4 regions of the Micromonospora coxensis genome follow, and region 1 is predicted to be linked to each of the others. Evidence: riboswitches for the same ligand, from Rfam matches in the RefSeq annotation. Region 1 holds a riboswitch; each other region holds the start of a gene.
The links. Region 1 has a riboswitch for cyclic di-AMP ahead of GA0070614_RS25050 (C39 family peptidase). Riboswitches for the same ligand answer to the same signal wherever they lie in the genome.
Positions count from the first base shown of each region.

Region 1 (4,103 bases):
TGTGGCCCAGGCCGGGCAGGGTCGCCACCGGCACACCGAGCGTGGCGAGTTGAGCGTCGGTGACCATCGGGTCGTGCTCGCCCCGGGCCAGCAGCACCGGCACGTCGGTGCCCGACAGCAGCGCCGGCAGGTCGGGGGCGCCGACCGCGAACGCCCCCGGGTCCATGGCCAGGCACCACCGCCCGTCCTCCCGCCGCAGTCCCGCCTCGACGACCGGGTGGTCGGGTGCGAACAGGCCGGTCAGCCCGGCCACCCGCAGGTAGCGGCGGGCCGCCTCGTCCCGGGTGGCGAACCAGGTCACCGGGCGTCGGGCCAGCTCACCGGCCTTGTCCAGCTCGGCCGGGGACCACACCGCCTTGATGCCGAGCCCGACGACCGCGTCGACCGGCAGCCCACCGGCGCGGGCGGCCAGCGCCAGCGCGACCACGCCGCCGAGGGAGTGACCGAGCAGCACCAGCCGCCGTGGCGACCGGTCGCCGAGCCGGGCGAGCCCGTCGGCGACCCGGTCGGCCAGGCCGGTGAAGGAGTACCGCGGCAGCGGTGGGGCGTACCCGTGGCCGGCCAGGTCGGGCGCCAGCCAGCGACCGGCCCAGCGCTGCTGGAGCAGCGGCGCCCAGGGCAGCCACACCTCGCCGGTCGCGCCCATGCCGTGCAGCAGCACGAGGACCCGTCCGGATCCCGCGTCGTCGTCCATGCGCCGCAGTGTGCCATCGCCGGGACAGCCGGCGCGAGTGCCGCAGACGCCCGACCCCGCACGCCCGGCCGTCGCCCCGCAGGGACCACCCGTGCACGAAGATGACGATAGAGTTCGATCTTCCGTGGGGTGGGGCGGCCACCCCCGCGAACCGGACGGGAGCGTGCCGTGCGTTCGAGGCACTGGACAGCGTCGATGGCAGCACTCGCGGTGGTCGCGTCCACCGCACTCACGGGCGGGTCGGTCATGGCGAAGGCCACCGCCCCGGACAGCGGCGTGGCGGCGGCGGGCGGCGTCCTGCGGGTCTACAACAACAACATCGAGAACCTCGTGATCAACAACCCGGACGGCACCTGCACCCGGGTCTCCGGGCCGGACCACCTGACCTCGATGCTGGTGGACGACGCCGGCCGGCCGGCCACCGCGGGGGTGGCCGCGCCGGACATCCTGATCGTGCAGCAGGTGCGCGGGACCGGGCAGGCCGAGGCGTACGCCGACCAGTTGTCGGCCAAGTTCGGCTACCCGGCCGGCACCTACGGGGCGATCGTGGCGTGGAGCGACCCCGAGCCGTGGGGGTCCAGCCACCACTGCAGCGACCAGAGCCTCGGTGACCTGAAGAAGAAGCAGACCAACGCCATCATCTGGAACACCCGCACGCTCAGCCTCGCCGACGGCGACATCTCCAAGTACTGGAGCGCGGGCTGGTTGAAGCCGGGCACGGCGTACGCCGGCGGCGCCGGCTGCACCCTCTACAAGCCGCCGAACAACGACACCGGCACCACCAACTACTACAAGTGGAAGCGCACCAGCGCCATCGCGGCCCGCTTCACCATCAAGGCGACCGGCACCTCGGTGTTCGCGGCCACCATGCACCTGCCGCAGGAGAACCGGCAGAACGCCTGCGCGGGCGACGGCTACACCGGGATCGCCGGCACCGGCATCCACCTCGGCGCGGACGCCACCAGCCTGATGAACGCCTCGACGATCCGGGTGGTGGGGATCGACGCCAACCGGACCGGCATCGCGGCGGGCACGCTGGGCGGGTACGGCATGACCGGCTACGGCGCGACGGCCACGCACGGCTCCAGCAAGATCGACTACCTCTTCGTCCGGGGCAGCGTGCAGTCGTCCCCCGTCGACCACACGGTGACCGGGACGAAGTCCAACCACCGGGCCCTGTACGCCTTCGTCACGTACTGACGCCGTCGCACGCGCACCGGGCGCCGGTCCCCTTCCGGGGGCCGGCGCCCGTGGCGTACGTGCGGGGATCAGGCGGAGTAACCGCGGGTGGCGATCCAGTTCGCGAGGTCGGTCGTGCTCAGCCAGTACTCCGGCAGGTTCGGGTCCGCCGAGTCGGCGATCCGGACCAGCTCACCGCCGTCGCGGTAGCCGACCACCGCCACGTAGTGGCCGCCCGGGAAGGAGTGCCAGCCGCCGTCGGTGTCGGTGACCGTGCCGGCCACGTTGGCCACCACGCCCCGCTCGGCGGTGACCGCGGCGACGATGTCGGCCCGGAGCCGGTCGATCTGGGCCGCGCTCGGGGTGCCGGCGAACATCCGGGTCCGGTACGGGTCGCCCTTGACGACCTGGTTCAGCACCCGGGTGGTGTCCTGCGCTGAGTTGGTGCCCATCTCGGTGGTGCCCAGCGGCCCGGCCAGCTCGTCCTGGGTCCGCTCGATGCCGGCCGCGCTGAGCGCGTTGCGCACCGCCGCCGGGCCGCAGGTGTAGTAGGTGAACTGGGCCTCGTAGTCGTAGTCGAGGATCTTCGACGACGGGGGCTTCGGGGCCGCCTTGCGGGTCACGTCCGGGTCGGCCTTGGCCTTCGTGGGGCTGGCCGCCGGGGTGGCGCTCGCCGAGGGCGAGGGGCTGGCCGCCGGGGTGGTGGCGACGCGGGCCTGGGCGCGGGTGGCCACGTCGGCCAGGCGCGGAGCGGCCTCGGCGACGGCGGCCGGGGTCTGCTGGCGGGCCGGCGACTCGTCGGCGCCGACGAACAGCGCACCGGTGCCGGTGGCCAGCAGGAGGGCGGCGGCGGAGCCGGCGACGACCTGGTACGGGCGCTCGGTGGCCAGGCGCCGCAACTGCCGCTTCAGGTGGTGATTCAACGTGTCCTCCACGGTACGAGGGCGGGAGCGGCACGCCGGACCGGCGCGTGACGGGACGTCACGCGCGGAACGGGATCTCGGGCCGCTCGGCGGGGGGAGCGCCCGGGCGTGGCCGGGCGTCGGGGCGGATGCCGGATGTCAGGACGCGACGGCGCGACCTATCGGCGGATGCACCCCGGTACCGAGGCAGGGATGGCGTGGTGCTGCACGAGGATGGAACTCCTTCCGATGCCGCCGACCGGGTTAGCTGACGGATTCGGGCGGGAAGATCGCCCTACCACGGGCCGTGGCCCGCGGATTCACCCCAGTGGTGCATGGGTCCCCGGTTCGTGGAATCCACGATTGAGCGGGTCGACACGGCGTCGCCTTGTGCGATCGGGAACCGCGCCGGACCGAGGTGACACTACTGGCCGGTATGCGCCGCGCCAAGCGCTGCGAGCTGCGTAAACGTGATCAAGGCGAGCAATTTCCGGGGCAGTCGCACACTGACGTCACTCAATGGGACGAGCGGTTTTCCGGGAACCGACGGGCGACAACCGGACAGCCGTGGCGACACGTCCCCGATTCGCCGCCACCACTGTCACGCCCTGTCACGCACGTCCGGTTCCCGCCGGCCGTGACCGGGCTCACCGAAATCCCGGTAACGATTTCGGCGCGGTCCGCCGCTCACCCGACCCGGGCCGGTCGCCACCGTGCCGCCGAGGCCGCGCGCGGCGCCGTCGCGGCGGCCCGGGACGCGGCGGGCGCCCGGCCGGGGCGCGACCGCTGCGCCGCCGCGTACGCCTCGACGGCGAGGGCACGGGCGGCGTCGGCCGCCAGTTCGGCGTCGCGCCAGGCCGACCGCTCCCGGGCGGCCGCCCGCCGGTAGGCGTCCCGCCGGCTGTCGCGTACCGCCCGGGCGAGCAGCACCTCCTGCTCGACCGGGTGCCGCCGGGGATCCCAGCCGTCGCGGTGGGCGAAGACGTCCCGCAGCCGCTCCACCGGCAGTTCGCCCCGCCAGTGGGCGGCCACCGCCGCCTGGTGCAGCCAGCGCTCCCGGGCGGCGTACTCGGCCGGGGTACGCGGGGTGCGCGGGGTGGGCAGCGCGTTGGCGACGGCGAACCGGCGGGCGGCGGCCTCCGCCTCGTCGTACGCCGACCAGGCCCGGTCCACCTCCTCCTGGGCGGCCAGCCACACCTCGCGCCGGCGGCGGGCGGTCTGCGCCGCGCCGGACGCGGCGACGGCGACCTCCTCGGCGTACCGGCGCAGGTCGGCCGCGTCGACGGCGGCCTCGGCCGGGGTCGGCCCGCCGGGCGTCGCCTCCTCGG
Region 1 covers NZ_LT607753.1:5,487,094-5,491,196, reverse strand. The annotation lists gene GA0070614_RS25060 (alpha/beta fold hydrolase) at 1-694, opposite strand, end outside; gene GA0070614_RS25055 (hypothetical protein) at 890-1,894, shown strand; gene GA0070614_RS25050 (C39 family peptidase) at 1,963-2,796, opposite strand; cyclic di-AMP (ydaO/yuaA leader) riboswitch at 3,014-3,155, opposite strand; gene GA0070614_RS31470 (hypothetical protein) at 3,463-4,103, opposite strand, start outside.

Region 2 (4,103 bases), 2.2 Mb from region 1:
CGCACCGCCGGCAGCAGGTCCGGGTTGCTCGTCGCCGACACCTCCAGCACGTCGCCGGCGCCGGTGACCAGTCGTACGCCGGCGACCTGGGTGCACAGGTTGCCGAAGCCCAGGCCGGTGCCGTGGGTGCCGGTGGCGGTCGCCCCGGCGATCGACTGGTAGTCCACGTCGCCGAGGTTGTCCATGGCCAGGCCGGCCTCGTAGAGCCCTTCCCCCAGCTCCTTGAGCTTCGTGCCGGCGCCGACCGTGGCGAGGTCACCGTCGTCGTGCAGGACGCCGGCGAGGCGGTCCAGGCTGACCAGGATCCCGTCGGTACGCACCAGCGGGCTCGACGAATGACCGGAGCCGACCGGGCGGATCTTCGTCCCGGACTCCCGGGCGCGCGCCACCAGACGGCGGACCGCGTCCTCGTCGGCGGGCTCGGCGTACTCGGCCGGGGTGAAGGCGAGGCTGCCGGACCAGTTGACGAATTCCCCTGCCACGCGACCTCCTCCCCGCCGGACGGGCGGCTTACCCGTCGCCGGGCCGGGTAGTCGCCCGTGACGGCGGACCGAGCGGGGGTGGCGATGGATCAGGCGTGGTGGGTCGTCCTCGCGGTGCTGGCCTGGTTGGCGATCGGCCTGGTCACCGCGGCGGTGTTCGTCACCCGGGGCGGGCACCGCAACCTGCTGTGGTACCTGGTCGGTGGACTGCTCGGCCCGATCTTCGTGCCCATCGCCCTGGAGCGCGGCCGGGCCGGCACCCGGCGGGTGGACGTGCGCTCCCGCCCGCCCTCGGCCCGGGGCGACGGGCTGCGGGTGCTGGTGGGGCTGGACGGCTCGGCGGACTCCGACCGGGCCCTGCGCACCGCCGTGCGGGCGCTCGGCGGCACGGCCGGCGATCTGGTCCTCGTCGCCGTGACCAGCCCGGACCTGATCGACGTCGAGGCCGCCGAGGAGGACCGACGGGCCCGGCGCATGCTCGACGAGCGGGTCGCGGCGCTGCCGGCCGGGCTGCCCGCGCCGAGCACGGAGATCGTCGCCGGTCATCCGGTGGACGCGCTGCTGGCGGTCGCCGACGCCCGCGACGTCGACCTGCTCGTCGTCGGCCGGGCCGGGCACGGGCTCGGTGAGCGGCTGCTCGGCAGCGTCGCCGAGGAGTTGGCCCATCGTTCCCCTCGTCCGGTCCTGCTCGGCGGCCTGCCCGGGTGAGGCGTGCCCGTCGACGCGGCACGCGCCGGCGGACGGCGACGCCCGGCCGGTGCGGGACCGGCCGGGCGTCGGTGGTGCGGGGTGGTGCGTCAGAGGCTGAGCTTCTGGCCCGGGAAGATCAGACCCGGGTCGGCGCCGACGACGCGCCGGTTGCGCTCGTACAGCGCCTGCCAGCCGCCGGCCAGGTTCTTCGCCTCGGCGATCTGCGACAGGGTGTCGCCGGTGCGCACCACGTAGGTGTCGCCGCCGGCCGCCGGGGCGCTGCGCTGCTGGCCGCGCTGCTCGGTACGCGTCGACCGCTCGGTGGTGGCCTTGGCCGTCCGGCGCGGCTCGGAGCGCCGCTCCGACTTCTGCGACTTCTGCGACTTCTCCGACTTGGTGGCGTAGCTCTTCGTCGAGCCGCCCTTCTTGCCACAGGTCGGCCAGGCGCCGATGCCCTGGCCGTCGAGCACCTTCTCGGCGATCGCGATCTGCTCGCCGCGACTGGCCAGGTCCGCCCGGGAGGCGTACTTCTTGCCGCCGTAGCCGGCCCAGGTGCTCTGGGAGAACTGGAGGCCACCGTAGTAGCCGTTGCCGGTGTTGATGCTCCAGTTGCCACCGGACTCGCACTGGGCGATCGCGTCCCAGTTGACGCTGGCGGCGCTGGCCGGGGAGGCCGGCGCCAGCACGGCGGCGACCCCGGTGACCGCGCCGACGGCGAGCGTGCCGACGGCGACGCGGCGCGAGCTGACCCGTCGGTGACGGGCGACGTATGCAGTTGCCATGTGTGATCCTCCACGCCGACGAGGTGAGCTGTCGGGTTCGGGCCGAGGAGCCCGGCCGCCGTGGCGGCTTCACCCCGAGGTGACGTGCACCGAGGAACGTGTGGGTCCCCCGCTCCATGCCCAGGTGACAAGGTCCGTGGCCGGCGGCATGGATTAGGCGTTACCGACCCCGGTTGCCCGCGATCGCGGACGAGAACGACGTTAGGAACCGTTTCGGGGATTTGCCCACTTCTTGAGAGGTTCTTCACCCGGTCAGGCGAGGGCTCGCGGCCCCCGGTTGCGGACCTCGTGCAGCCGTGCACAATGCCCGGTCAACTCGGATCCCGCTGCCCCAGCCCGAGGGCCGCGGTCCGCCCGTCGCAGGTGAGTTCTCCCGGCTGCATGAGGACAGTGGGCGGTCGCCACACCTCGACCCGGTCACCGACCACTCTGGCCAGCAGGCACGAGCCGCGTCGGCCCTCGCGCAGCGCCAGGCCCACGGCGCCGTCGACGGTCGCCACGTCCCGCCGTACCCGGGGATCGAGGCGCAGCCGGTCGACGGCCGCCCCGACGGACCGCTCGGTGGCCGCCGGGCCGGTCGGCAGCGAGCGGCGCAGCCGCTCGTCGGTGCCCGACGGCAGGCTCGGCGCGGGACGCGGGGTGATCGGCGCGGTGGGCGGGCAGTCCACCTCGGTCACCGGATCGACCCGGTCGTCCGGCCGGTACCCGAGCCGGTGACAGAGCGTCACCTCGGCGCGCGCGGACTCGGACCCGTTCCAGTCCAGGACGAGCGCCTCGCCACGGACCCGGACCACCAGCGACACCCCGTCGCCGTCCTGCCGGGTGGTGCCGTCGAGGCTCATCAGGTCGACACCCTCACGCCCGGTGACCAGCCGGCCGAACTCGTCGGCCTCCCAGGGACGGTCCCGTGCGATCGCAGCGGTCACCTCGGTCAGCCGGGCCCGGGCCTGCTCCTGCGCCTGGCGCCGGGCGTCCGCCTCGTGGTCGCCGGCCACGCAGCCCGTGAGCAGCGCCGCCAGCACCACCGCGCCGACGATCCCGACGTTGCCCCGTACCGTCCGCATGAGCGCATTGTGCCCGCCCGGCGCCAGACGCGGCATCGGCCGGACGCGGACGGCCCGGGGGCGGACGCGAGGTCCGGCCCCGGGCCACGTCCGGTTCAGAGGGTACGGGCCAGCCGGTCGGCCAGCACCCGCGCGAACCGGGCCGGATCGGCGAGGTCGCCGCCCTCGGCGAGCAGCGCCATGCCGTGGAGCAGTTCGGCGGTCTCGGTCAGCGCCGGGTCGGCGGCGTCGCGCTCGTACGCGGCGCGCAGCCCGGTGACCAGCGGGTGGGTCGGGTTGAGTTCCAGGATGCGCTTGACCGCCGGCACCTCCTGCCCCATCGCCCGGTACATCTTCTCCAGCGTCGGGGTGATGTCGTGCGCGTCGCCGACGATGCAGGCCGGCGAGGTGGTCAGCCGGGAGGAGAGGCGGACCTCCTTCACCGTGTCGGCGAGCGCGCCGCCGAGGAAGGTGAGCAGGTCGGCGTACTCCTTGGCCTGGCGTTCCCGTTCGGTGCCGGCCTCCTCGCGCTCCTGCTCGGAGTCGAGGTCGACCTGACCCTTGGCGATCGAGCGCAGCGGCTTGCCGTCGAACTCGCCGACCCGCTCGACCCAGACCTCGTCGACCGGGTCGGTGAGCAGCAGCACCTCGTAGCCCTTGGCCCGGAACGCCTCCATGTGCGGCGAGTTCTCCAGCGTCGCCCGGCTCTCGCCGGTGGCGTAGTAGATCTCGCCCTGGCCCTCCTTCATCCGCGCGACGTAGTCGTGCAGGCTGGTGAGCTCGGCGGCGTCGTGGGTGGACTCGACGGAGACGACGTCGAGGATCGCCGCGGTGTTGTCCGGGTCCTCCAGCAGACCCTCCTTGACCACCCGGCCGAACTCGGACCAGAAGCTGCGGTAGCCCTCGGCGTGCGCGGTGCGCATCTCCTTGACCGTGGCGAGCACCTTGCGCACCAGCCGGCGACGGACCACCTGGATCTGCCGGTCCTGCTGCAGGATCTCCCGGGAGATGTTGAGCGACAGGTCGTGCGCGTCCACCACGCCCTTGACGAAGCGCAGGTAGCTGGGCATCAGCGCGGCGCAGTCGTCCATCACGAAGACCCGCTT
Region 2 covers NZ_LT607753.1:901,875-905,977, forward strand. The annotation lists gene GA0070614_RS03980 (D-arabinono-1,4-lactone oxidase) at 1-482, opposite strand, end outside; gene GA0070614_RS03985 (universal stress protein) at 567-1,190, shown strand; gene GA0070614_RS03990 (LysM peptidoglycan-binding domain-containing protein) at 1,280-1,954, opposite strand; cyclic di-AMP (ydaO/yuaA leader) riboswitch at 1,953-2,124, opposite strand; gene GA0070614_RS03995 (hypothetical protein) at 2,266-3,018, opposite strand; gene htpG (molecular chaperone HtpG) at 3,114-4,103, opposite strand, start outside.
Region 2: it holds a riboswitch for cyclic di-AMP, as region 1 does, so the genes downstream of both, GA0070614_RS03990 (LysM peptidoglycan-binding domain-containing protein) here and GA0070614_RS25050 (C39 family peptidase) in region 1, are expected to answer to the same signal.

Region 3 (4,103 bases), 1.4 Mb from region 1:
TACGGTCCGGGCCTCCCCGGACCGCGACCTTTCCGGCCCCACCGGGGAGAAGAGGACCAAAGCATGAAATGTGTATCACGTAAACCTTGACGTACCTTCTGCTGCGTGTGACCGTGGGGGGCGCGGCCGCCTCCGTCGCCGGCCGGTGCGACCAGGCCGATCACGCGCAGGACAGAGGTGCGGCAATGACCCTGACCGATCCCACCCAGGCGCTCGCCGAACTGCTCGCCGGTAACCGGCGGTTCGTCACCGGCGCGCCGCGCCACCCCAACCAGGATGCCGCCCACCGGGCCGCCGTCGCCGACGGCCAGCATCCCTTCGCGGTGATCGTCGGCTGCTCGGACTCCCGCCTCGCCGCCGAGATCATCTTCGACCGGGGCCTGGGTGACCTCTTCGTCGTCCGCACCGCCGGGCACACCGTCGGCTCCGAGGTGCTGGGCAGCGTCGAGTACGCGGTCAGTGTCCTCGGCACCCCCCTGGTGGTGGTGCTCGGCCACGACTCCTGCGGAGCGGTGCAGGCGGCCCGACAGGCGGCCCGCACCGGCGCCACGCCGCCGGGCCACCTGGGCGCCGTGGTCGACGCGGTGACGCCCAGCGTGCGGCGTGCCGCGTCGCAGGGTGTCGACGACGTCGACGGGATCGTGGACATCCACATCGCGCGCACCGTCGAGGCGCTGCTGGACAACTCGGCCGTCCTGGCCGGCGAGGTGGCCGCCGGGCGGTGCGCGGTGGTCGGCCTGTCGTACCGGCTCGCCGCGGGCGAGGCCCGGACGGTGGCCGCGGTGCCCGCCGACGTGCCGGACCGGGCCGGGGACGACCAGGTGGCCGTGGTCGCCCGCTGATCCCCGACACACGACGAGGGCCGCCCCGACCGGGGGCGGCCCTCGTTCCGTACGCGCCGGGCGCTACAGCAGCGACATGTGCACGTGGTCGGTGTGGTTCGACGGTCCGCTGTACGACTTCCAACCCGTCGCCGGGAACCAGATCTGCCGGTTCCAGATGACGTAGTAGATGCCCAGCCGGTCCGCGTTGCGGATCAGGAAGGCGGTGAGGTTGTTGCCGTACATCCGGGTGTCGTTGTTGTGCCAGGGGGCGAAGCCGCTGTTCTGCAGGGACCAGTCGCAGGCCTTGCCCTTCGGGTGCTCCCACGGCCCGCCGGGGCGGTAGCAGCCGGCGAACCGCTTGAAGCCGGCCCGGCGTACCTCCTTGTAGGCGTGCAGGGTGCGCGGCGTGACACAGCCCGAGGTGGTCGGGTCGTCCTCGCTGCACGACTCGGAGCGCCAGCCGCCGTCCGCCGTCCGGCCGGGGGCGATCCGGGCGACCGGGGACGTCGCGTCCACCAGGCCGCCGGTGAAGCCCTTGCCGCCGACGAGCGCGAGGGCCTTCTCCGCCTCCCGGCTCTCCCGGGCCATGTCGTTGGTGAGCTTCTGCTGCTCGCGAACCTCGGCGTCGAGCGCCAGCTTGGCCTGCTCCGCGCGGTTCTTGACGGCGGTCACCTCGGCCAGCTTCTGCCCGTTGACCATGTTCAGCTCGTCCAGGGCGGCCGCGCGTCGGACGAACGAGTCGGGCGCGTCGCTCTCCAGCAGCATCGACACCGCGCCGATCCGGCCGGTCCGGTACGACTGGGCGGCGATCTGGGTGACGTGCGGCTTGAGCGCCTCCAGCTCGTCCTGCGCCCGCCGTACCTCCATGGCGAGTTCGAGCTGGCGCTTCTTCGACTTCTCCAGCTTCGACTTCGCCTTGCTGTACTCGCGGTTGCGCAGCTCGATGACGTCGGTGAGCAACTTGGGCTCGTCGTCCTCCGCGTGCCCGGAGGGGGTGGGGGTCGAGGGGGCGGCAATGGCGGGGGCCGCGCCGGCGAGGATGGCCAGGGCGGCGAGCACGGACACCACCGGAGTCATCCAGCGGCGCAGGGGTGCCGTCACAGTGTTCCCTTCCGTCGACCGCCGACCGGGTTAGCTGACGGGTTCGGGACGGAAGTGGCCCCTACCGCTGTCGCGGATTCACCCCAGGTACCTGGTTCCCCGGCTCGCCTCGCGGCGATTGGGCGGCGGCACCGCAGGCGCCGCTGCGCGCCTTCGGCGGTGACCGGCAGCGAGGTTACCTGACAGTCGTACCGGTGAGCTACGTCCTGAACCCGACTAAAAGCGTTATTTCGTCGTGGCGTTGCGTGACGAGTGACGCGTTCGTCAGGTTCCGGGTCGTCGGCGGTCACGCTGTGGAGTTTCACCATGCGGTGTCCGTGCTCCTTCCGGGGTCGGGCCACCGTGCGGGGGCCGGGGTGGACGGGGTGCCGGGACGGCCCGCGCTCAGCGCCTCCAGCGCGGCGTCCCGGTCGACGGCGGGGCGAGGCTTCGGGGTGGGATCCGGGTCGCGCACCGGGTCGGCCTCCGGAGCGCGGCCGGCGGTGGTGACCAGCGCGGCCAGGCCGGTGGTCAGCGGTACGGCGGCGATCAGCCCCAGCGTCGCCACCGCGCTGCGGACGATCTCCTGGGCCAGGAACTCGCTGGTGAGGATCTGCCCCACCGGCCGGCTGTCGGCGGTCAGCAGGAGCAGCAGCGGCAGCGAGGCGCCGGCGTAGGCGAGCACGATGGTGTTCACCGTGGAGGCGATGTGCGCCCGGCCGACCCGGGTGGCGGCCCGGTAGAGCTGCATCCGGGACAGCCCGGGGTTGGCGTGCGCCAGCTCGGTGACGGTGGCCGCCTGGGTGACCGTGACGTCGTCGAGCACGCCGAGCGAGCCGATGATGATGCCGGCCAGCAGCAGCCCGTGCAGGTCCACGTCGCGCTGGTACATCGACAGCGTGGTGGCCTCCTCGCTGCCGAACCCGGTCAGGTGCGCGGCGGCGGTGGCCAGGCTGCCGAGGACTCCGGTCAGCACCAGGCTGCCGAGGGTGCCGAGGACGGCCACGGACGTCTGCGCGGTGATCCCGTGGGTGAGGTACAGCACCACGAACATGATCAGGGCGGAGCCGGTGATCGCGATCAGCAGCGGCGAGCCGCCGCCGGAGATGCCCGGCACCACGAAGGTGAGGAGGATGGCGAAGCTCGCGGCCAGCCCGGCGAGCGCCGCGAGGCCGCGCAGCCGCCCGAACGCCACGATCGCGGCCGCGAAGAGCGCCACCAGCCAGATCAGCGGTTCCCCCCGCTGGTGCTCGGCGATGTTGTAGCTGCTGGCCGTCGGGTCCGCCGGGTCGGTCAGCTCCACCAGCACGACCTCGTCGCCCACGGCGACGGTCGGTGCGCCCGGGCCGGCCGGCACCGGCGTCTGGACCTGCTGGCCGGCGTCCGGGCCCTGCTCGACCTTGACCGTCACCGTCCCGCACGGGCCGTCGGCCGTGCCGGGCGACCCCTCGGGCGCCTCCGGCGTCGGCGGGCAGGGCTCGGTCACCACCCGGGTCACCGTGCCGTGGTAGCGCGGCACGTCACCGCCGGTGTCCTTCGTCGGCGTGTCCCGCGGCCAGAGCACCAGCGCGACGATCACCGTGAGGACGAACAGCGGCACCACCGTCGCGACGAGGATCCGTCGCACCCCCGGCGGGGTGGACGGAGCGGGACGGGTGTGGTCGGCGCCCATTGCGAGTCTCCCAACGATCCAGAGCGAGGTACGTGTCAGCCGGCTGGTCGGTTCAGCGGATGGTGCCGGATGTCGTCGTCGACGCCCCCGGATCGCCGGGGAGTGCCGGCGTCGTCACGTACCGCGAGCGGACGTCGTGTCCGCCGGGTGGCGACGGGCCGACGACGGGCCCCGGCGCGGTACGCGGGGCGGTCGCGGCGGTGGGCGCAGGCGTCATCGTCGGTGAATGGTAGCCAGGGTGGGTGTCGGCTCGCCCGGTTCGCCCTGCCCGGAGCGCGCCGAAGCGGCATGTTGGAGGCATGGAGCAGCATGCCGGGCACGGTCAGCAGGGCGGGCGACACGGCGGGCACGACAAGCACGCCGGCCACGATCCCGAGATGTTCCGTCGCCGGTTCTGGGTCTGCCTGGTGCTGACCCTGCCGGTGGTGCTCGTCGGCGACATGGTGATGGACTGGTTCGGGTACTCCCTGGAGTTCCCGGGGCGCTCGCTGGTCGGGCCGGTGCTCGGCTCGGTGGTCTTCTGGTGG
Region 3 covers NZ_LT607753.1:4,106,726-4,110,828, forward strand. The annotation lists gene GA0070614_RS18785 (carbonic anhydrase) at 186-842, shown strand; gene GA0070614_RS18790 (coiled-coil domain-containing protein) at 906-1,925, opposite strand; cyclic di-AMP (ydaO/yuaA leader) riboswitch at 1,930-2,060, opposite strand; gene GA0070614_RS18795 (YibE/F family protein) at 2,227-3,576, opposite strand; gene GA0070614_RS18800 (heavy metal translocating P-type ATPase) at 3,876-4,103, shown strand, end outside.
Region 3: it holds a riboswitch for cyclic di-AMP, as region 1 does, so the genes downstream of both, GA0070614_RS18790 (coiled-coil domain-containing protein) here and GA0070614_RS25050 (C39 family peptidase) in region 1, are expected to answer to the same signal.

Region 4 (4,103 bases), 3.3 Mb from region 1:
CGTGGCCCTCTCCCGCGCCACCCAACGCCTCACCACCATCGAACCCACCCCCTGACCCCGCCCCCGCACCGCTCCCCTCCCCACCCCCCGGTTGATCATGAAGTTATTGCCCCCGCGCACCGGCGTGTCGTGGCAATAACTTCATGACCATCAAGGGAACGGAGTCACTTGCACACATAGCTATGTGAGCATAGGTTGGGTGTCGGGTTGGTCCGGCGGCGGAGGGTGTGGGCGTGGGCGCAGGTCATGACCACCACGGGTCGGTCGCGAACGCCGCGCACCGCCACCGGGGCCGGCTCTGGACGGCCTTCGCGCTGCTCGCCGCGCTGATGCTGGTCGAGGCGGTGACCGCCGTCGCCACCGGCTCGCTGGCCCTGCTCTCCGACGCCGGGCACATGTTCACCGACGTGCTCGGCATCGGGATGGCCCTGGCGGCGATCACCGCCACCCGGCGGGCCGACCGCGACCCGCAGCGCACCTTCGGCCTCTACCGACTGGAGGTGCTCGCCGCGCTCGCCAACGCGGTGCTGCTCAGCGGCGTCGCGGTCTACGTCCTCATCGAGGCGGTACGCCGCTTCGGCGACCCCCCGGAGGTGAGCACCGGGCCGATGCTGGCGGTGGCCGTGCTGGGGCTGCTCGCCAACGTCGTCGCCTTCGCCCTGCTCCGCGAGGGGGCGCGGGAGAGCATCAACCTGCGCGGGGCGTACCTGGAGGTGCTCGGCGACCTGCTCGGCTCACTCGGCGTCATCGGGGCCGCGCTGCTGATCGCCGGCACCGGCTGGTGGTGGGCCGACCCGGCGGTGGCGGTGGCGATCGCCCTGTTCATCCTGCCCCGCACCTGGCGGCTCGGCCGGGCGGCCGTCCGGATCCTGGTGCAGGCCGCCCCGGAGCACCTCCAGGTGACCGCGGTGCACGACCGGCTGGTCGCCGTCCCCGGCGTGGCCGAGGTGCACGACCTGCACGTCTGGACGCTCACCTCCGGCATGGAGGTGGCCTCGGCGCACCTGACCATGCACCCCGGCGCCGAGGTGGGCGCCGTGCTGGCGGCCGCCCGCAGCGCGCTGCACGAGGACTTCCACATCGAGCACGCCACCCTCCAGATCGAGCCGGGAGCGGCGCCGGGGGCCTGCGGCTCGGTCGAATGGTGATACAAATATCCGGCTATGCGCCTTTTATCAGGCTTCCCTCCCGTACCCTCAGTCACGAACCGGGCATCAGTCACACCAGTACCGGTAGTCTCGGTTCCGGCCTCCGCCAGGCGGCACCCGACGGTGCCGGCGGTGGCCGCCGCCTAAACGCCCGCCAGGGCGTGCCGGGGAACCAGGTACGTGGGGTGCATCCGCGCCAGCGGTAGGGATCTTCCGTCCCGAACCCGTCAGCTAACCCGGTCGGCGGCTGACGGAAGGATTGTGCATGCACGTACGACGTACCACTGTCCGACTGGTGGCGGCGGTCGCCGCCACCCTCGCCCTCGGGGTGTCGTCGGCGCCACCGCCGGTGGCCGCCGCCCCACCCACCACCCGGCTCGCCGCGCCCGGTGACGAGGAGGGCGGCACCCCCGCCCTGCGGGCCCAGCTCGACGCCGCCAGCAAGGGCTGGATCGACGCCAAGGCCGCGCTGGAGCGCTCCACCCGGCGCCAGCAGGAACTCAACAACCAGCTCAAGACCATCGAGTCGGAGCTGGCCACGCGCACCGGCAAGGTCGGCGAGATCGCCGGGGTGGCGTACCGCACCGGGCGGCTCGGCCCCGTCTCGGCGCTGCTCAACAGCACCTCGCCGGAGGGCTTCCTGGACCGGGCCGCCGAGCTGGAGACGGTCGCCAGCAACGAGGACCGCGAACTGCGCAACCTGCTGCGCACCAAGGAGGAGGCCACCCGCACCCGGGCCGCGCTCGACACCGAGATCGTCGAACAACGCAAGCAGATCGCGGTGATGGCCAAGCGCAAGCAGCAGGCCGAACGGGCGCTGGCGGTGGCCGCCGCCGACAAGCCCGCCCCGCGCGCCGACAGCGGCGCCAGCCGGGGCACCTCCACCGCGAACGCCCGGCCGGCGCCGCGCAACTCGGACGGCTCGTGGCCGCCGGAGTCGTGCAGCGTCAACGACCCCACCCCGGCCAACGGCTGCATCACCCCGCGGATGCTCAACGCGCTCCAGCAGAGCAAGGCGGCCGGCTTCACCCGGTACGTCTCCTGCTACCGCCCCAGCGGCTCCGGCGAGCATCCCAAGGGCCGGGCCTGCGACTTCGCCGCGCAGAAGAACGGCTTCGGCGGGGACGCGACCGGCGGCGACCGGACGTACGGCAACAACCTGGCCGCGTACCACGTCCGCAACGCCGACCGGCTCGGTGTGCTCTACGTGATCTGGTACCGGCAGATCTGGCTGCCCAGCAGCGGCTGGAAGTCGTACAGCGGGGCGGGTGGGGACCCGTCCAGCGACCACACCAACCACGTGCACCTGTCGGTGTACTGACCCGTACCGCGTCGCGGGGCCCGTCCGTCTGGACGGGCCCCGCACGTGTGTCCGGTGCCCCGCCCCGGGCGCCGGGGAAGCGGGCGAGCAGCGCGGCGGTCAGCCGGCGACCGGGCCGCCGTCGGCGAGCCGGTCCAGCACCGCGCCGAGCCGGTTGGCCAGCCCCAGGTGCGCGGCACGGGCCTGGCGGAAGGCGTACCCGAACAGCGGCGCCGGGGCGGCCAGGGTGATCTCCACGTCCACCCGCAGCAGGCCGTCCTCCTCCTCCCGGATGCGGGTGCGGTTGCGCACGGTCGTGCCGGGCTGCTGCCGCGCCACCGTGACGATCTCGTCGTCGGTGACCACCAGGACGTCGGCCTGGTACGTGACCGGGAAGCTCAACGGCCCCAGCTCCAGCCGGTCGGTGATCGCGTAGCTGGCCCGCGCGCCGGGACGGGCCGGCAGCTCACGGACCCGGACGATCAACGGGTGCAGCTCACCCTGCCTGGCGAGATCGCTCAACAGCGCCACCGCGTCCGCCCGTGAGCAGCGCGCCTGCACCGTGTAGCTGAACGTCTCCCGCCGGACCACTCCGCCCTCCACTCCTCGTCGGTCGCACGATAGTCCCGTACCGGCGACGGGCTGGCAACGTCGGCGGCGACCGGTCGCGCATGTCGCGGGCGGGGCGGGGAATCCCGCGTCCGGCGACGGCCACGGGAGGCGGACATGGGCGGGTACGGCGGATGAGCGGACACGTGATGGTCTTCGCGCCGACGCCCCGGCTGACGGTGACCGTGGACCAGCCCAGCGACCAGCCGGAGCTGCACCTGCACCCCGGCGGGCAGGGCGTCTGGCAGGCCCGGATGATCATGTCGCTCGGGGTGCCGGTGGTGCTCTGCACCAGCCTGGGCGGCGAGATCGGCGAGGTGCTGGAGCCGCTGCTGCTCACCGAGGGGGTGGACCTGCGGGTGGTCCGCCGCGACTCGACGAGCGGCGGGTACGTGCACGACCGGCGCGACGGCGCCCGGCACGAGATCGTCGACGTGGTCGGCGCGCCGCTGAGCCGGCACGAGCTGGACGAGCTCCACAACCTGTCGCTCGGCGAGGGGCTGCGCGCGCCGGTCAGCGTGCTCAGCGGCCCCAACGAGCCGTCCCTCGTCCCGGCCGACCTCTACCGCCGGTTCGCCGCCGACCTGGGGGCCAACGGCGGCCGGGTGGTGGTGGACCTCTCCGGCCCGCACCTGACGGCGGTGCTCTCCAGCGGCGTCTACTTCCTCAAGGTCAGCCACGAGGAGCTGATCGCCGACGGGCTGGCCGCCGGCGCCGAGGAGGACCAGCTCACCCGGGCCATGTACGACCTGCACGCGGCGGGCGCCGAGAACGTGGTGGTCAGCCGGGCCGCCGAGCCGGCCCTGGCGCTGGTCGACGGGGAGATCTTCGAGGTGGAGATGCCGAGGCTGGAGGCGGCCGACCCGCGCGGCGCGGGCGACTCGATGACCGCCGGGGTGGCCGCCGTGGTCGCCGGCGGCGGCGACATCCGCACCGCGATCCGTACCGGCGCGGCGGCCGGGGCGCTGAACGTCACCCGGCACGGCCTGGGCACCGGCCGCCTGGACACCATCACCGGCCTGGTCGACCGGGTCCGCCTGGTCCCC
Region 4 covers NZ_LT607753.1:1,984,628-1,988,730, forward strand. The annotation lists gene GA0070614_RS08760 (HelD family protein) at 1-55, shown strand, start outside; gene GA0070614_RS08765 (cation diffusion facilitator family transporter) at 228-1,148, shown strand; cyclic di-AMP (ydaO/yuaA leader) riboswitch at 1,279-1,410, shown strand; gene GA0070614_RS08770 (coiled-coil domain-containing protein) at 1,414-2,469, shown strand; gene GA0070614_RS08775 (hypothetical protein) at 2,569-3,039, opposite strand; gene GA0070614_RS08780 (PfkB family carbohydrate kinase) at 3,192-4,103, shown strand, end outside.
Region 4: it holds a riboswitch for cyclic di-AMP, as region 1 does, so the genes downstream of both, GA0070614_RS08770 (coiled-coil domain-containing protein) here and GA0070614_RS25050 (C39 family peptidase) in region 1, are expected to answer to the same signal.